Regions from separate parts of the Mesobacillus sp. MER 48 genome, predicted to be linked through region 1. Evidence: a T-box and tRNA genes for the amino acid it is inferred to sense, from the RefSeq annotation. Region 1 holds a T-box; the other holds one or more tRNA genes.
The links. A T-box is a leader RNA that pairs with one kind of tRNA and senses whether it is charged. The one in region 1 lies ahead of M3593_RS05435 (valine--tRNA ligase), so its partner is inferred to be a tRNA-Val.

Region 2: it encodes a tRNA-Val, which carries the amino acid that the T-box ahead of M3593_RS05435 (valine--tRNA ligase) is inferred to sense. The anticodon was not compared.

Annotation. Positions count from the first base shown of each region.
Region 1 is NZ_JAMAUR010000001.1:1,057,279-1,065,359, forward strand. Features, by position in the region: gene M3593_RS05435 (valine--tRNA ligase) at 1-1,903, opposite strand, end outside; T-box leader at 1,958-2,203, opposite strand; gene M3593_RS05440 (hypothetical protein) at 2,384-2,578, shown strand; gene ysxE (spore coat protein YsxE) at 2,597-3,634, opposite strand; gene M3593_RS05450 (hypothetical protein) at 3,669-3,809, shown strand; gene spoVID (stage VI sporulation protein D) at 3,797-4,966, opposite strand; gene hemL (glutamate-1-semialdehyde 2,1-aminomutase) at 5,303-6,595, opposite strand; gene hemB (porphobilinogen synthase) at 6,673-7,653, opposite strand; gene M3593_RS05470 (uroporphyrinogen-III synthase) at 7,657-8,081, opposite strand, start outside.
Region 2 is NZ_JAMAUR010000002.1:168,998-177,078, reverse strand. Features, by position in the region: gene M3593_RS07125 (acetolactate synthase large subunit) at 1-1,004, opposite strand, end outside; gene M3593_RS07120 (PQQ-dependent sugar dehydrogenase) at 1,401-2,804, shown strand; gene M3593_RS07115 (YybS family protein) at 2,871-3,431, opposite strand; gene M3593_RS07110 (cupredoxin domain-containing protein) at 3,609-3,998, opposite strand; tRNA gene M3593_RS07105 (tRNA-Val) at 4,281-4,353, opposite strand; gene M3593_RS07100 (NUDIX hydrolase) at 4,446-5,063, opposite strand; gene M3593_RS07095 (WYL domain-containing protein) at 5,194-5,415, shown strand; gene M3593_RS07090 (TRAP transporter permease) at 5,449-7,401, opposite strand; gene M3593_RS07085 (DUF1850 domain-containing protein) at 7,391-7,927, opposite strand.

The DNA.
Region 1 (8,081 bases):
CAACCTCGCCAAACTCATATCGGTCTGAAAGTCTTGTAACCGTCTCGATTGTTTCATTCAGCCTTGTCAAAATCCATTTGTCGGCAACAGATTTTTCACCGCTCAAATCGATTTCCTCATATTTCAGGCCGTTCATGTTCATCAACGCAAAACGAGATGCATTCCAGATTTTATTCGCGAAGTTCCATGTTGCCTCAACCTTTTCAGTGCTGTAACGAAGGTCCTGACCTGGAGAGCTTCCTGTTGTCAGGAAGTAGCGGAGTGAGTCGGCACCATACTGGTCGATGACATCCATTGGATCCACACCGTTTCCAAGTGACTTACTCATCTTCCGGCCATCTTCGGCACGAACGAGTCCGTGAATCAATACATCCTCGAATGGCCTCTGTTCCGTGAACTCTAGTCCCTGGAAAATCATCCTTGAAACCCAGAAGAAGATAATATCATAGCCTGTTACTAATGCAGCTGTCGGATAATAGCGCTTATAGTCAGCTGCTTCCTCGTTCGGCCAGCCCATAGTTGAGAAAGGCCATAGCGCAGAGCTGAACCATGTATCAAGAACATCGTTGTCCTGTTCCCAATTTTCAGGGTCTGCTGGCGGCTCGTGGTCAACGTATACTTCGCCTGTTTCTTTATGGTACCAGGCTGGAATGCGGTGGCCCCACCAGAGCTGACGGGAAATACACCAGTCGCGGATATTTTCCATCCAGCGCATATAGGTGTTTTCAAAGCGCTCAGGAACGAAGTTTACTTTGTCTTCCTTGCCTTGAAGTGCGATAGCTTCATCAGCAAGCGGCTGCATTTTAACGAACCATTGAGTCGATAGATATGGCTCGACTACAGCCCCGCTGCGCTCAGAATGTCCTACTGAATGCATATGTTCTTCAATTTTGAACAAAACGCCAGCATCCTGAAGGTCCTTGACGATTTGCTTGCGGCACTCGAAACGGTCCATGCCCTGATACTTGCCCGCTTTTGCGTTCATTGAGCCATCTTCGTTCATGACAAGGACTCTTTCAAGATTGTGGCGGTTGCCGATTTCAAAGTCATTAGGGTCATGTGCAGGCGTGATTTTTACAGCACCAGAACCGAATTCCATATCAACATAATCATCACCGACGATCGGAATCTCGCGTCCCACGATTGGCAGGATTACCGTCTTGCCGATCAGATGCTTGTAACGGTCATCTTCCGGATGGACAGCAACTGCCGTATCACCAAGCATTGTTTCCGGTCTTGTCGTAGCGATTTCAATATGGCCGCTGCCATCAGCCAGAGGGTATCTCATATGATAGAAAGCACCCTGGACGTCTTTGTGGATAACCTCAATATCCGATAAAGCTGTTTTAGCAGCCGGGTCCCAGTTGATGATGTATTCGCCGCGATAAATCAATCCTTTGCGGTATAAAGAAACGAATACTTCTTTAACAGCCTTTGATAGTCCTTCGTCCAATGTGAATCGCTCGCGGCTGTAATCAAGTCCAAGTCCAAGCTTTGACCATTGCTTGCGGATATGCTGAGCATATTCCTCTTTCCATTTCCATGCTTCTTCTAAAAACTTTTCGCGGCCAAGCTCGTAGCGGTTGATGCCCTGGCTGCGCAGCTTCTCGTCAACCTTTGCCTGGGTGGCAATCCCGGCATGGTCCATTCCTGGAAGCCAAAGAACATCATAGCCCTGCATACGCTTCATTCGCGTAAGGATATCCTGGAGAGCTGTGTCCCACGCATGGCCAAGGTGCAGCTTCCCGGTTACGTTTGGCGGCGGAATCACGATTGTATAAGGTTTCTTTGTTTCATCATCTTTTGCTTCAAAAAACTTCCCCTTGACCCACCATTCATAGCGTCCCTGCTCAATCGAAGAAGGATCATATTTGGTCGGCATCGACAAATTCTCTTCCATCATTTTTTCCTCCATTCAAATGCTTTTCTTTGGAAAAATAAAAAACTCCATTCGCCATAAAAGGACGAATGGAGTATGTTCGCGGTACCACCTTTTTTCCCAGCAACGGTAAAAAACAGAGATCAGCTGCTGGCTCAAATATGGATAACGGCTCTTCACCGTCGCCTGTTACTGAGAGTATCCCGTTCCCAGGCGATGCTCAAGGGCGACCTTCCATGGTTCCCGCTTAGAAGTCCTCCCAGCAATTGGACTTCCTCTCTTCAAGCTGGCTGCTCATGTACTCTTCCCTGTCAATGCTTTGCTTTATTTTTGGTTTTTGTATATTAGTTATACTACCTAAAAAAGATGATTGACGTCAATCATCATTTCCTATTTTTCATTATTTTATACTTCATGCCACATCCTGTGACAATAATCAGCACATTTTAGGCCCATGTCTCATAGAATAAAAAAGGGATATCTTACTTGCTTGGAGGGATGGTAATGAAAAGAAAGAGGTATAATCCGTATTCACTCCCCAGATGGGCGAGGACGGCGAGGGCGGTGTGCGCACAGCTGATCATTCCTTTTTGTGTATTTCAAGGAATACGAACCCTTTTCTTCCCGTCGACCTTCGATGTCTTTCTGTTAACGATTTTCATCCTGATCGCTTTGGCAATAAAATTCGAAATATTTTAGGGAGCCTTAGAGCCGCTTTCAGCTCTGGGCTCCCTCTTGTTTGGCCTGCTCCTTCTGCCTTTCGAGTTCGTCCATCTTGGTAACTACATAACCTGTATTGCTCAAAAGCCAATACTGGCGCTGAAGCTTTTGCACAAATTTCCTTTCATCCACTTCTTTCTTGCGTTGATGATAGGTTTCTGCGACACGGATAATGCCTGACGGAAAGGCAAGATAACTCATGAATAACTGCATTTCATCATCACGGAAGGGGAAATGCTTCAGGTATACATAAATCCAGTCTATGATTTCATCACCATACTTCGGCTGTGTTTTTAATGACCTGGCCAGAAACGGCAGCAAATCCTGAATTGGAGAACCTTTCCTTGCCTTTTCAAAGTTGATGAAATAACCGTATCCCCTTTCATCGAACAGAAAATGCTCAGGCGAGACTTTGCCATGAAGCGTCACAGTCCTCGTTTTCTTCTGATCTTTCGTTTTTTCACTCCACGCCTCAAGCTTTTGTCTGGCAAACTGCATCGCCTGCCGAATCTGGATGTAATACAGACAGAAAGTCAGTTCAAATGGGGACATATATACCCTGTTCTCACAGCTTTCAAGGAAACCATTGACAAACTCTTCTTCTTTTTCCCATTCCTTCAAAGTCTGTTCATAATGCTCCTGTTTAACTTCCTGGCTGATTTCCAGCTCCTTGGCTGACAGGGTATGCATTCTTGCCAGCTCCCTGAACAGCTGCTTATGCCTTTCAGATTGGTCCTCCCTTATGGCATTTGGCATCCAGGGCATTAAATAATACAGTGAATTATTATGCAAAATTCCATAGCGGCCGTCGTTTGCCGGATAGACGGGAACAATCCTGTTATAGCCTTTTTGATAAAGAGTCTGGATATGTTTGATAAAATCCGTCCCTTCATATGGATGGATTTTCTTCAATGCAAAGGGTCCTGATTTGGTATAGACCTTTTTTATTTTTCCAAAGTCTTCCGCAAAATACGGCTCGATTGGATAATGCTTCAACACTGCCGATTCTTCTTTTAAAAAATTGCGATCATCCATCGGAACACTCGCCTACTTTCTGGAACTCGTATGCATGAATAGAGTTGGGCAGGTGCTTGTAAACACCTGCCCATACTTAGTGCTGTCACAATCCCAGCCAGCAGCCAAGCCAGCCCTGACAACCAGCTTCCTTTTGGACAAGGCATTGCTCCATTTTAAAGATTATGATTGGTGAATAGCCACACCGGGAACATATAATACCTGGCCTTCATGTACTTCATGGTCGATGCTCAGATGGTTTACTCTCAAAAGCTGCTGTACCGGCACATCATAGCGTTCCGAAATCGATTGAAGCGAATCTCCCTGCTGGACGATGCACACTCTTATTTTGGCAACCTCCGAAACCTCTTCCTTCCGCGCTAAAAATTCGGCAATGGAAATCCCTTTTTTCATGTTCGGCTTTTTCTTTTTCAGTAAAGGAGAAGATGAGCTTTCAGGAGATTCTTCCACTTCAGCAGGCATACTTTCTGGTACGGCCTTTTCTTCAGCCTCCAGCTCGACCTCCACTTCTGCTTCCTCTTGCTCAACCTCGACCTCCGCAACCGGCTCTTGCTCGCCTCTAAAATCACTGAAAGCATACTCTGGCTCGGGCTCCCTTTGGGCCTGCAGTTCCGGTTGTGATGCCTCTTCCGCTGCAGCTGTTTTCTTCGCTTCAGCCCTGAACGGTGCATACAATTCTTCTTCATAGGAATCTTCTTCTTGATGATTCAAGGTTTCATTCTGCTGAACGAAGGAATACGCCGGAGGATCCGGGAAATCCTGTTCAACTGCTTCTCCTGAATAATCATTGTCTGTCTCTGCGGCTGTTCCCGCCAACTCTGCTGTAGCTTCTTCCCGGTAACTGATTTCCAGTTCCTGGGCTTCTTCGTTAACACCGTCCTGCTCTGCTTCATGCTGCTGATCCCCGTACAGACCGGTAATCGCCAGATCGGCATTCAGCTTCAGACGCTCCTTTTCCGGAAAAACATAGTCGAAAGCCTCTACCTGGATATCGATGTCATAGATGCTTTCAATCCGGTTTTTCGGAATGGTGATATCCACCGGAAACCGGTGAAGGAATTCATAAACTCCTTCATCCCTCTCCATGACAGAATGGACGTACTTTAGAGTCGATAGCTGATCCTCCCCATCTTCCTCATGCTGCTGTTCATAGCAAGTATATTCCCCTGTCAATTCCAGAGATCCGCGAATGGATACATATTGCTCATTTTCCTGGATCGTTATATTGGGATCGAGTGAAATCGAGACAAGCTCCGCGACTTCCTGTCCTCTTTGAAACCACACTGACTCCTCTAGTGAAAATCGCAGGCACGATTGATTCCCCTGAGACAAAGCGACTCCTCCTTTCATTCCTTAAACGTAAAATCACTATGTCATTAACACTTTATGAGTCTGTATTTACTTTTATGATAATTTAGAACATAAAAATGAGATGAAGTGGCCGTAGCAACACTGCTATCTCTAAAGAATATGGTCCAATTTATAACGCAGAATGCTATATTCCTAAAAAGTAATGATATATTCCTTAAAACCGATAATTTATTCCTTAAAAAATAAATATATTCCTTAGAAACCGATTATATTCCTTAAAAATAAAATATATTCCTAACCCCTCAATTTACTGCAAAATGAAAAAGACACCCTTCAATTGAAAGGTGTCTAATGAGCTTATTTATTCTGCAGCTTGGCAAATGCTTTTTCGGCTGCTTCGATTGTTTTTTGCAGGTCTTCGTCTGTGTGTGCTGTTGACAGGAACAGGCCTTCAAATTGTGATGGCGGCAGGAATACTCCTTCGTTTGCCATTTCACGGTAGTAGGCCGCGAAGAATTCCAGATTCGATGTCCTGGCAATTTCGTAGTTGATGACATTTTCGTTGGTGAAGAAAATGCCGATCATCGAGCCTGCGCGGTTGATGGTATGCGGAATTCCGTATTTTTCTGCCGCTGCTTTTAGTCCTGTTTCAAGAATATCGGCTTTGCGCTCAAATTCCTTGTAAGATTCTGGAGTCAACTGCTTTAAAGTCTCGAGTCCGGCTGTCATGGCCAGCGGGTTACCAGATAGTGTACCCGCCTGGTAAATCGGTCCGCTCGGGGCGATTTGCTCCATGATTTCCCGCTTTCCGCCGTAAGCTCCTACTGGAAGCCCTCCGCCGATTACCTTTCCAAGGCAGGTCAGGTCAGGCGTTACATTGAAGTATCCCTGAGCACAGTTATAGCCTACACGGAAGCCTGTCATGACCTCATCAAAGATCAATACTGTTCCGTACTGGCTAGTGATTTCGCGCAAGCCTTCAAGGAAGCCTCCCACTGGCGGCACGACACCCATATTTCCCGCTACTGGTTCTACGATGACGCCGGCGATGTCATCTCCGTACTGTTCGAATGCGTAACGAACGCTCTCAAGATCGTTATAAGGCACTGTAATCGTGTTTTTAGCAACACCCTCAGGAACACCTGGGCTGTCAGGCAAACCAAGTGTAGCAACCCCTGAGCCAGCTTTGATGAGCAGCGAGTCGCCATGGCCGTGGTAGCATCCTTCAAATTTCAGGATTTTGTTACGGCCTGTATATCCACGCGCAAGGCGCAATGCACTCATCGTTGCCTCAGTTCCCGATGATACCATCCGGACCATTTCGATCGATGGCACACGGTCAATGACAAGCTGTGCAAGCTCATTCTCGACAACAGTTGGTGCACCGAAGCTTGTACCAAGCTCAGCTACCTTCTTGATTCCTTCCACGACCCTATCATTTGTGTGGCCAAGGATCAGCGGTCCCCATGATAATACATAGTCAATATATTCATTGCCGTCAATATCATAGATTTTTGAACCCTTGCCTTTTTCCATGAAAATTGGATCCATATCGACAGATTTAAACGCGCGGACCGGGCTGTTCACCCCGCCTGGCAAAAGTTCCTTTGCTTCTTTGAAAGCTTCAATCGATTTATTATATGAGCGCATAATATCCCTCATTTCTTTTGATTGTGCCTCTTTTTTACAGCATCAGCTAATCTGATGTCCTGCAGCAAGAAGCTTGATTACTGTTCTTTCAGCCAGCGCGCTGCATCCTTCGCATGGTAAGTGATGATCAGGTCAGAGCCGGCACGCTTCATTCCTGTCAGCATTTCCATGACGATGCTCTTCTCATCAATCCAGCCGTTTTGTGCTGCTGCTTTGACCATGGAATATTCCCCGCTGACATTATAGATGACAACTGGAAGGTTGAAGTTGTTTTTCACGTCACGGACGATATCAAGGTATGGCATGCCCGGCTTCACGATCAGGAAGTCAGCGCCTTCCACTACATCGGATTCAGCTTCGCGCATTGCTTCGATGCGATTTGCTGGATCCATCTGGTAGGATTTGCGGTCACCAAACTGCGGTGTGCTTTCTGCTGCTTCGCGGAATGGACCATAGAATGCAGAAGAATATTTTACTGCATAGGACATGATGGGCACATCCTGGAATCCTGCCTCATCAAGAGCAAAGCGAATCGCGGCAACGAATCCGTCCATCATGTTTGATGGTGCGATGATATCTGCTCCGGCCTTCGCCTGGCTGACAGCTGTCTTTCCAAGCAGCTCCAAAGATGGATCGTTCAAAACCTTGCCATCCTCGATGACGCCGCAGTGGCCATGGCTTGTGTATTCACAAAGGCATGTATCCGCAATGACAATCATCTCAGGAAAATCTTTTTTGATGACCCGGATTGCTTCCTGCAAAATACCGTGGTCATGATACGCCTGACAGCCTACTTCATCTTTTTCGTCAGGAACGCCGAAAAGCAGCACTGACTTAATGCCCAAAGAATCCACTTCAGTCATTTCTTCTTTTAAATTATCAAGAGATAATTGATAGACTCCCGGCATTGAAGATACTTCGTTTTTCACATTCTCTCCTTCAACGACGAAAAGCGGGTAGATCAGGTCTTCAGTTCGAAGATAGTTTTCACGTACTAGTGCGCGCATATTCGCTGACTGGCGAAGACGGCGATGGCGGCTGAATTCAAGGTGTTTCATCATTTACCCTCCAATTTGTATATACTCGGCAACGCTTTTCAGCATCTCTTCTACAGTGTATTTCTCAGGCATAGCATGGACCGTCAATCCCCATTGCTCTGCTTTCCTTTTAGACACAGGGCCGATGCAGGCAATGAGGCAACGTTCCAGCTTGCCTCTTAAATTATGTTCTTCTACGATTCCCATAAAATGATTAATGGTAGAAGGGCTTGTAAATGTAAGTATATCAAGTCTTTCATCACTTAGCATCTGAACGAGCTTGTCCCGGCTTTCTCCTGGAAGATAGGTTTCATAGATAATGAGTTCTTCGACAATGGCTCCCTTTTCTTTCAAGGACTTAGAGATATAGTCCCTGGCAAGGTTCCCTTTTGGGATGAGGATTTTGTCGCCAGCTTTCACATAAGGCAAAAACTCTTCCACGAATCCTT
Region 2 (8,081 bases), on a different contig from region 1:
CTGTTGGCGGGGACCCATTGTTTAGAAACTATTTCCCTATTTTTTAATAGCTTAAAAATTGGATTCAAATCACCGATTAATTGACTGCGAACTGGATAATATTCATCATACTCTGCTTCTTGAGAATGAATATGCACAACTGGAACTTTGTTTTTATTCCAGTTTTTCGGTAAGCTTTCAATCAGATCGAAACCAATCACAATCAGTAAGTCTGCCTCGGCTATTCCCTCTGGTACTAAATCATGGTCTTTGAATCCAAAGGTAAAGTAGTTAAGAGGATGATTTTTTGGTAAGACCCCTTTGGACATAAAACTGTTTGCCACTGGTGCCCTAAGCAGTTCAGCAAAGGTTTGGAATGCTTCGCCAGCCCCTTGCCTAATTACGCCGTTCCCAATCAGGATAAAGGGTTTTTGACACTGTTTAAAAATTACTTCTGTTTCATCAATTTCCTCCATCGAAGGGACGACACTTGGCGCAGCTCTTTTAGGCATTGCTTTTCTGGAAATCGCCTCTGAAGCCAGGTTCTCTGGTAACTCTACCAGCACTGCTCCAGGCTTTTCACTTGCTGCTCTCCGAAAAGCGTTATGGATAATTTCTGGAACCGTTTCTGACTGTTTAATTTGAACGGACCATTTCGTTGCTGGTTCAAAGATTTTCACTACATCAATAAATTGATGAGACTGTTTATGCTGTCTTTCCATGCCGGCTTGTCCAGTTATCGCTACAACAGGTGAGCCATCCAATGTGGCACTTGCAACTCCTGTTAATAAATTTGTGGCACCAGGGCCCAGGGTAGCCAGGCAAACTCCAGGTTTCCCCGCTACCCTCCCATATACATCCGCCATAAATGCTGCCCCTTGCTCGTGGCGAACAGGAACATATTGGATCGAAGTTGATCTGGACAACGAGTCTGCTAGATCTAATACTTCCTTGCCGAATATCCCAAAAACGTACTTCACTCCTTCCGTTTCCAAACATTGAACAAGCAAATCAGAAGTTTTCATCGTTTCCCTCCAAAAAAATGTACTAATTTAATGGTTTCCTTTGATTACTGATTCATTCAGGGGAAATGATAAATTTTTAAAAACTAAAAAGCAGTATAAGTCATTCATCACAGCTTTGCGGAGAAAATCGAAAATGCTGATGAATTGTTTCTAATTTCTCGTTTATAATGGTTCACACTCAATTCACTCACAGGAAAGCTTATATAGGCCACCTGCATTTATAAATAATGAAATGGAATGTGGAAAAGCTTTTCTCATATGTGCTAACTTACCTGGTTCTGCTGCTTTATAGCTGAGAAAAGGCTTCACCTGATCCATGACCCTAATCAGGTACTGTTAGAGGATTCCTGACCATATTCTTATAAAAGAAAACAATAAGCCGAGGTGAATATTTAATTGGAAAAAGTTAAGGTAAGTTTACGCCCTGTAGTAAGCAAGATCAATTTACCCACCATTATGAAAACAGCCATTTTACCGGGAGACTCAATTGAAAGATTATTTATTGCAACCCAAATAGGAGAAATTTTTTATATAGGTAACGGAGACATTAAAACTTTTTTAGATATTCGACCGCAAGTCCTTAAACTTGGTGATCAAGGTGGCGGATATGATGAGCGGGGATTATTAGGGCTTGCGTTTCACCCTCAGTTTTATTACAACGGTCTATTCTATCTTCATTATTCAGTAGCTGGAACACAAGGTCCAGGTGCACTTCCTGAAACTTCTATGCCTGACCCCTGTGACCCAAACACCCTAAATCGAAAATGGGTTAATAGAGAAGTTCAATTTGATCATATTGATACAGTAGAAGAATGGATTCTCCAAACGAATGGACAGCCTCAAAAAAGACGAACATTGCTGAACTTAAGAAGGCCCTTTTTTAATCATAATGGTGTCAATAGCTTAAACTTTTCACCTGAAACAGGAAAACTGGTTTTAACAACAGGAGATGGCGGTTTAGGCTATGATCCATTTAATTTGAGTCAGGATGATATGGAAATCGCCGGTAAAGTAATTGAAATTGATGTAGTTAAAAATACATCTTTCAATAATCCACATGTTGTCAGTCGTTTTAATGAACTGCCTGCACAAGTTCAGCAAATACTTACGGTAATTGCCAAAGGAGTTCGCAATATACCAGGGATTTCATTTCAAAGGAATTATAATCATTATATTAAATATGTGGGGAATGTCGGACAGGATTTGACAGAATCGATTTTTTCATTCATTCAATATAGACCGATACCGGTCCCTGAACTTGTCATGAACTCCGGGACCACTCAGGAAATGTATATTAACTTTGGCTGGCGTGGCTGGGAAGGTGCTTTTCCTACTTCAATTATGAATGTCTGCTCTGCTAATTCGAATTCGGATAAGAAAACTATTGTTTATTACGATGAAGCAATTGAAACATCAGTCAGGCGGATTCAGCCATTAACTAGTTATTATCATAAAGATCCACGACCAGATAAGTTTGGCGGCACTTCCCTTACAGGAGTCCATCCATATATGGGGAAAGGGATACCAGCTTTAACGGGAAGCGTTTTGTTTACCGATTTAGCCCGCAAGGATGAATCGGCAACTTCAGTTAAAGGAGTATTAGCTTACACTAGGGTAAGGCCAGACTGTAAACTAAATGATTATAGTATTATTGAAACTGACTACAATTTTGGTTCTGAATCTGCTTATTATGTTAGTTTGGGAGCGAATCTGGACCAAACCAGATTATATTTGGGGGTTTATGGGTCGATGAAAGTGACTGACTTTAACAAGGGTACAATTTTTGAAATCATTCCTTGAATCTTGAACCCTATCTAATTTCTGAGGGCTTTATCTGCCAGGCAATAGTGAGAGATTTGGCAGACACTAAATTATTAACCTTTTTAATCTTTTAAAAATGTTCAATGCAATTTCAACCCATAACCAGCTATAAAGGAAAGCAAATAAAAGGATCCCTGCGGTTGTAAGAAATGAAAAGGAATCTGAAACGACTGGTCCTAAAACGGGAAAGTCGAAGATAAGTAGCAAAATGATAATTCCCGGCATTAAAAAAATAGTCCCTGCCGCAATAATGCTTAATCTCTTCCTAAAAAACCAAAATGCTGCTCCTATGCCCAGTCCCAACAGTCCTGTTGTAAAGGCGAATACAATTAATTCACTTGGCTGCAGAATGAATAACAATATAATGGTCAGAAAGTAGGACATTACACCAAGTGGAATGGAAAACATTGAACATAACAAAATAGGTGCAGTGGCGAGCGGACTAAAAAATAATCCTATACCTGGCAAAAAGCCTCCAGCTGCCTGTAGCATAACTGATATACAGGCAAAAAAAGACCCCAAAATGAGCTTCATCGTTTTATTGCGTTTTTTGAATATCAGTTTAGATAAACGCACTTCATTAGAAATAGGCTTAAAAAAATACAACTTTCCACCTCATCTTAAATGATATATGGCTCACCGTACCGTACATTATATTTATCATTATTAGAAGTGGAACTACTCTTATTGTTTCGAAAATAAAAAGGAGCATTGATGAGACACCCAAAAAGTTAGATTTCACTCTAACTTTTTGGGTACTCAATACATTATTTGCACTGCTTTTTAATTAACATTTACCTTCCCAACCATACCTTCCTGGAAGTGATACCGGCATATCAATTCATAAGTACCCTTCTGTTCTGGTTTCACGGAAATGTTTTTTTCTTTTCCTGGCTGGAGCTCGATGTCAATCCCAAGCTTTTCCACTGTAAATGTATGCTCTTTCTTCCCTTTGTTTCTCAATTTCAAGGTTGTAGTGATTCCGTTTGGAATGCTGATAACTTTTGGATTAAAGTAATTATCATTCAACTCTACCTCAATCATATTAACATTCTCCATTGGTTTAGTTGCAACACCAGTTTCGGCAAAACTACTATGTAAGCCTATTGTTGTCACAACCGTGAACAATGCTACAAACAAAATCAATCCTGTAACCAACTTTTTCACAGGCATTTGCTATCCCTCCTTTCCTAATCCTTATTTTTTTCTAAGTTAAATGAAATTATCACTCTAAATTAACGGGAAGCAGGAAGAAGGTATATTATCAGCAGCTAATAATAAAAAAGCTCAGTTAGGCATTGAGCTTAACTGAACATTTTGAAGGGAAAACGGCAATAAGTTTTGAAAAAGTAGTGGCTGATTGATTCCGCCTGCTTGTCTGGTAAAAGAAGTGTTGGCAAAACAAAAAAGCCTCCATCCCTTGTTATATAAGAGATGGGGGCTTTTTCAAAAGTATGATTCCTACTGGGTTCGAACCAGCGACCTCTACCCTGTCAAGGTAGCGCTCTCCCAGCTGAGCTAAGGAATCGTTCTAAGTTGTCCTATTTAATGAGGACATTAATTAATATATACTGGATTCAGTATAAAGTCAATAATTTTTCCCCATAAAAATTATCTGGATTATGAATTTCTTATACTTTGGATGACCCTTTTAATATACTCATCTTCATGAGGCACAAAATCCTTTTTGGAGGCCAGCATCTCTTTTGGTTTCTTTTCGCCTTCCTCACTTACCTTGAAACCTTTGAGCCTTATTTCACTGGATTTAGCAAACCATAGATCTTCAAAATCGGTCATGCTTGCCACCATGATCCCTGAGACCTCATCCTTTTGCAGCTGGAATGTTTCTAAAGGCTGATGTTTCTTGTACAAGAATACATGGCAAAACTCTCTATCAATGAATTCTGGACTGATCAGTGAATCTTTGATGGCACCTAACGTGTGTAAATCTTCAACAGTCACGTCGATTCCGAGTTCTTCCTTTACTTCCCTCAAGCCATCAAGAGGGCTTTCATTAGCCAGAATATGCCCCGCTGCGGTGATATCCAGCAATCCTGAATAATCTTTCTTAGCGGAACTGCGAACTTGAAAATAAAGAAAGTCCTCCCCGTTTATCCGCTCTGTAAACCAGCAATGGAATGTCTCATGCCAGTGGCCAGCTTTATGGACATCGGACCTCGGTGCTTTTCCCAGGCAAGTCCCCTGTTGATCAAAAATCCTAAGCATTTCACTCTCCATCCATCACACCTCCATTCCAGATTATACCACTCCACACTTACAAAAACAACGAACAGGTGTTCTAAAATAATTGAATAAAGAACGAATGTTCGGGTATAATGTAATTATAAAAGATAAGGAGTGAATACACATGAATTTCCTTTTGGAAAAATCACTAAAAGAAAACCAGCCTGTAGAAATGATTTATTTTGCAGTCGATAACCAGATCACACAGCGAAGGATCATTGTAAAAGAGATCAGGGGGAATTACTTTAAAGCATTTTGTTTCCTTAGAAACGAGGAACGCTTATTCAAGGTTGAAAACATCCTATCCATCATGCCCGAAAAACGGCACTTCCTTAAAACCAGTTAAAAAAGAAGCCCCCGGAATGAGGACTTCTTAAAATTAACTAACTGTACTTGGTTCAGGTGTATTGTTTCTCTTGATCAGTATTTGCAATGCAATGAGTAGAACAAAGGAACCAAGTCCGATTATATCCGTAATTTTTTCAGGATAAATCAGCATTAAGCCGCTTACAACTCCAATTATTCTCTCGTACCAGAACAATTTCCTCAGCCAGAAACCAATAATACCTGCACCAATCAGCATCATGCCGGCAAGTGCCGTAAACACCACCCAGATAAGGTAATACCATGTTGTATCAATCATTAACAATTCTGGAGACAATACGAACATATAAGGAATGATGAACGCTGCTATTGCCAGCTTTGCTGAGTTAACCCCTGTTTTTATTGGTTCACCGCCTGACACACCAGCTGCCGCAAATGCCGCCAGCGCTACTGGAGGTGTAATATCAGCGATGATCCCGAAATAGAATACAAATAAATGTGCAGATAAATCAGGTACTCCCAGCAAAATGATGGCCGGTGCTGCAATGGTTGACGTAATGACATAGTTTGCTGTTGTCGGTGACCCCATTCCTAATACCAGGGATGCAACCATTGTAAACGCCAGGGTGAGGAGTAAATGTCCTCCGGCAAGATCCAACAATCCATTGGCTAGCTTCAGGCCAAGGCCGGTTTTGGTTACAACCCCTACGATAATACCAGCAGCAGCAGTTGCAGCCGCAACACCTAACGCCGTGCGTGCCCCATCGACAAGCGCATCAATTACATCTCTGAAACCAATCCGAGTTTCTTTCTTTATCGCACTAACCACCACAGTAATAACAATACTCCATAGAGCGGCTCTCATAACACTCATTCCGCTTACCATCAGGACAATTACAGCCAATATTGGCAATAGCAAATAGATTTTAGCCAGAACTTCTTTGCGGTCAGGCATTTCTTCATCCTTCAATCCGCGCAGGCCGACCCGTTTTGCTTCAAAATGTGTCATGATCCAAATCCCGGTAAAATAAAGCAGCGCTGGAATGGCTGCAGCCTTAGCGATATCCCAGTAAGTGATGCCGCCGCCAATGAATTCCACCATCAAGAAAGCAGCTGCACCCATGATAGGCGGCATAAGCTGGCCACCGGTAGAAGCAGCTGCTTCTACTGCTCCAGCAAATTCTTTACGATATCCGAGCTTTTTCATCATAGGAATCGTAAATGAGCCTGACGTGACTACGTTAGCCACGGAACTGCCGCTGATTGTTCCTTGCAATGCACTAGAAAAAATCGCTACCTTTGCCGGACCACCAACTCTTTTTCCAGCGATAGAAACAGCAAGATCGTTAAAATATTGGCCAACGCCTGTTTTCACTAGAAACGCGCCAAATAACAAGAATAAGAAGATAAACGTAGAAGAAACCCCTAATGGTGTTCCTAAGATACCTTCAGTTGTGAAGAACATTGTCTGGATCAAGCTGTCAAGTTCAAGTCCTCTGTGTGCGAGGAAACCCGGCATATATGGACCATACAATGCATAACCCAAAAACAGAACCGCAATAACCGTAATCGGCAGTCCTACCGTTCTCCTGGTCGCTTCGAGGACGAGTAAAACAGCAGCAAGACCAATGTAAAAATCAACCGGAGTAAGACGCCCAACCCTGTTTACCAGTTCATCAATCATTAATGGCCAATAGGCACCTACAGCTATTGCGATAATCGCCAGTAAAATATCGTACCATGCGACTTTATTATGTACACGGTCTTTTTTGCGTGCAGGAAATAAAATAAAAATCAGTGCAAGCGCAAACCCCAAATGGATGGACCTCTGCAGCTGTGCCGTCAAAACCCCAAAGATGGATGTGTACAACTGGAATAGTGAGAATGACAGCAGCATAATGAATGCAATCATGCCCATAATTCCATTTAATTTCCTTGAGGCAGCTTCAGGATCATATTTTTCCAGCAGCTCCTGCTGTTCCTGTTCAGATAAAGTTTCATTCTTCATGCTCAAGGATATTCACTCCTTTCATTTGCTGAATAACATTAATATTCATTACTTGTATCCTTACTCTCGTTCCTGGTTCAATTGCCTTGGAAAGTGGAAAGGAGACTTTACCTTGCATAAACGTGTGATTAGCCCTCACCTTGCCGACTCGCAGGTCGAAATGCTTAAACCTTCTTTCCATATTCTTTATACGGTACTTGCCATCCTGCATTTCAAAATGTTCCCCTTCTGCAATTTCTGATGGCATACCAATGGCAAAATCTTCATACTCCAATTCGTATTGCTGAATCTCATTTTGTTCGGTAATTTTATAGCTTTCAATTACATCGGACAAATGGATGGAATGTGTATACTTTATCTTAAACTTGTCCCCTTGTGCAATAGGTACATAGCATAGTATATCTTCTTCTTCAGGTTGAAGAAAAACAAGAGCTTGTTTATATGGAATATTGATTGAGATAATTAAAATTAACATAATGAGGAGCAACAGAACGAAGATCTTTTTATTGAATTTTATTGATTTCATTATCCATTCCTCGCCTGTCTGATATCGCTCAAAGAGGTTTGATAAATATTCAGTAAAAAAAGACCGGAATAGAGTTCGGTCTGTTCTTTAGTGGAACCTCCGGAGTACAAATGCAGTCCAGAAATATTTATTGACCGGGCAAAATCCACAAAAG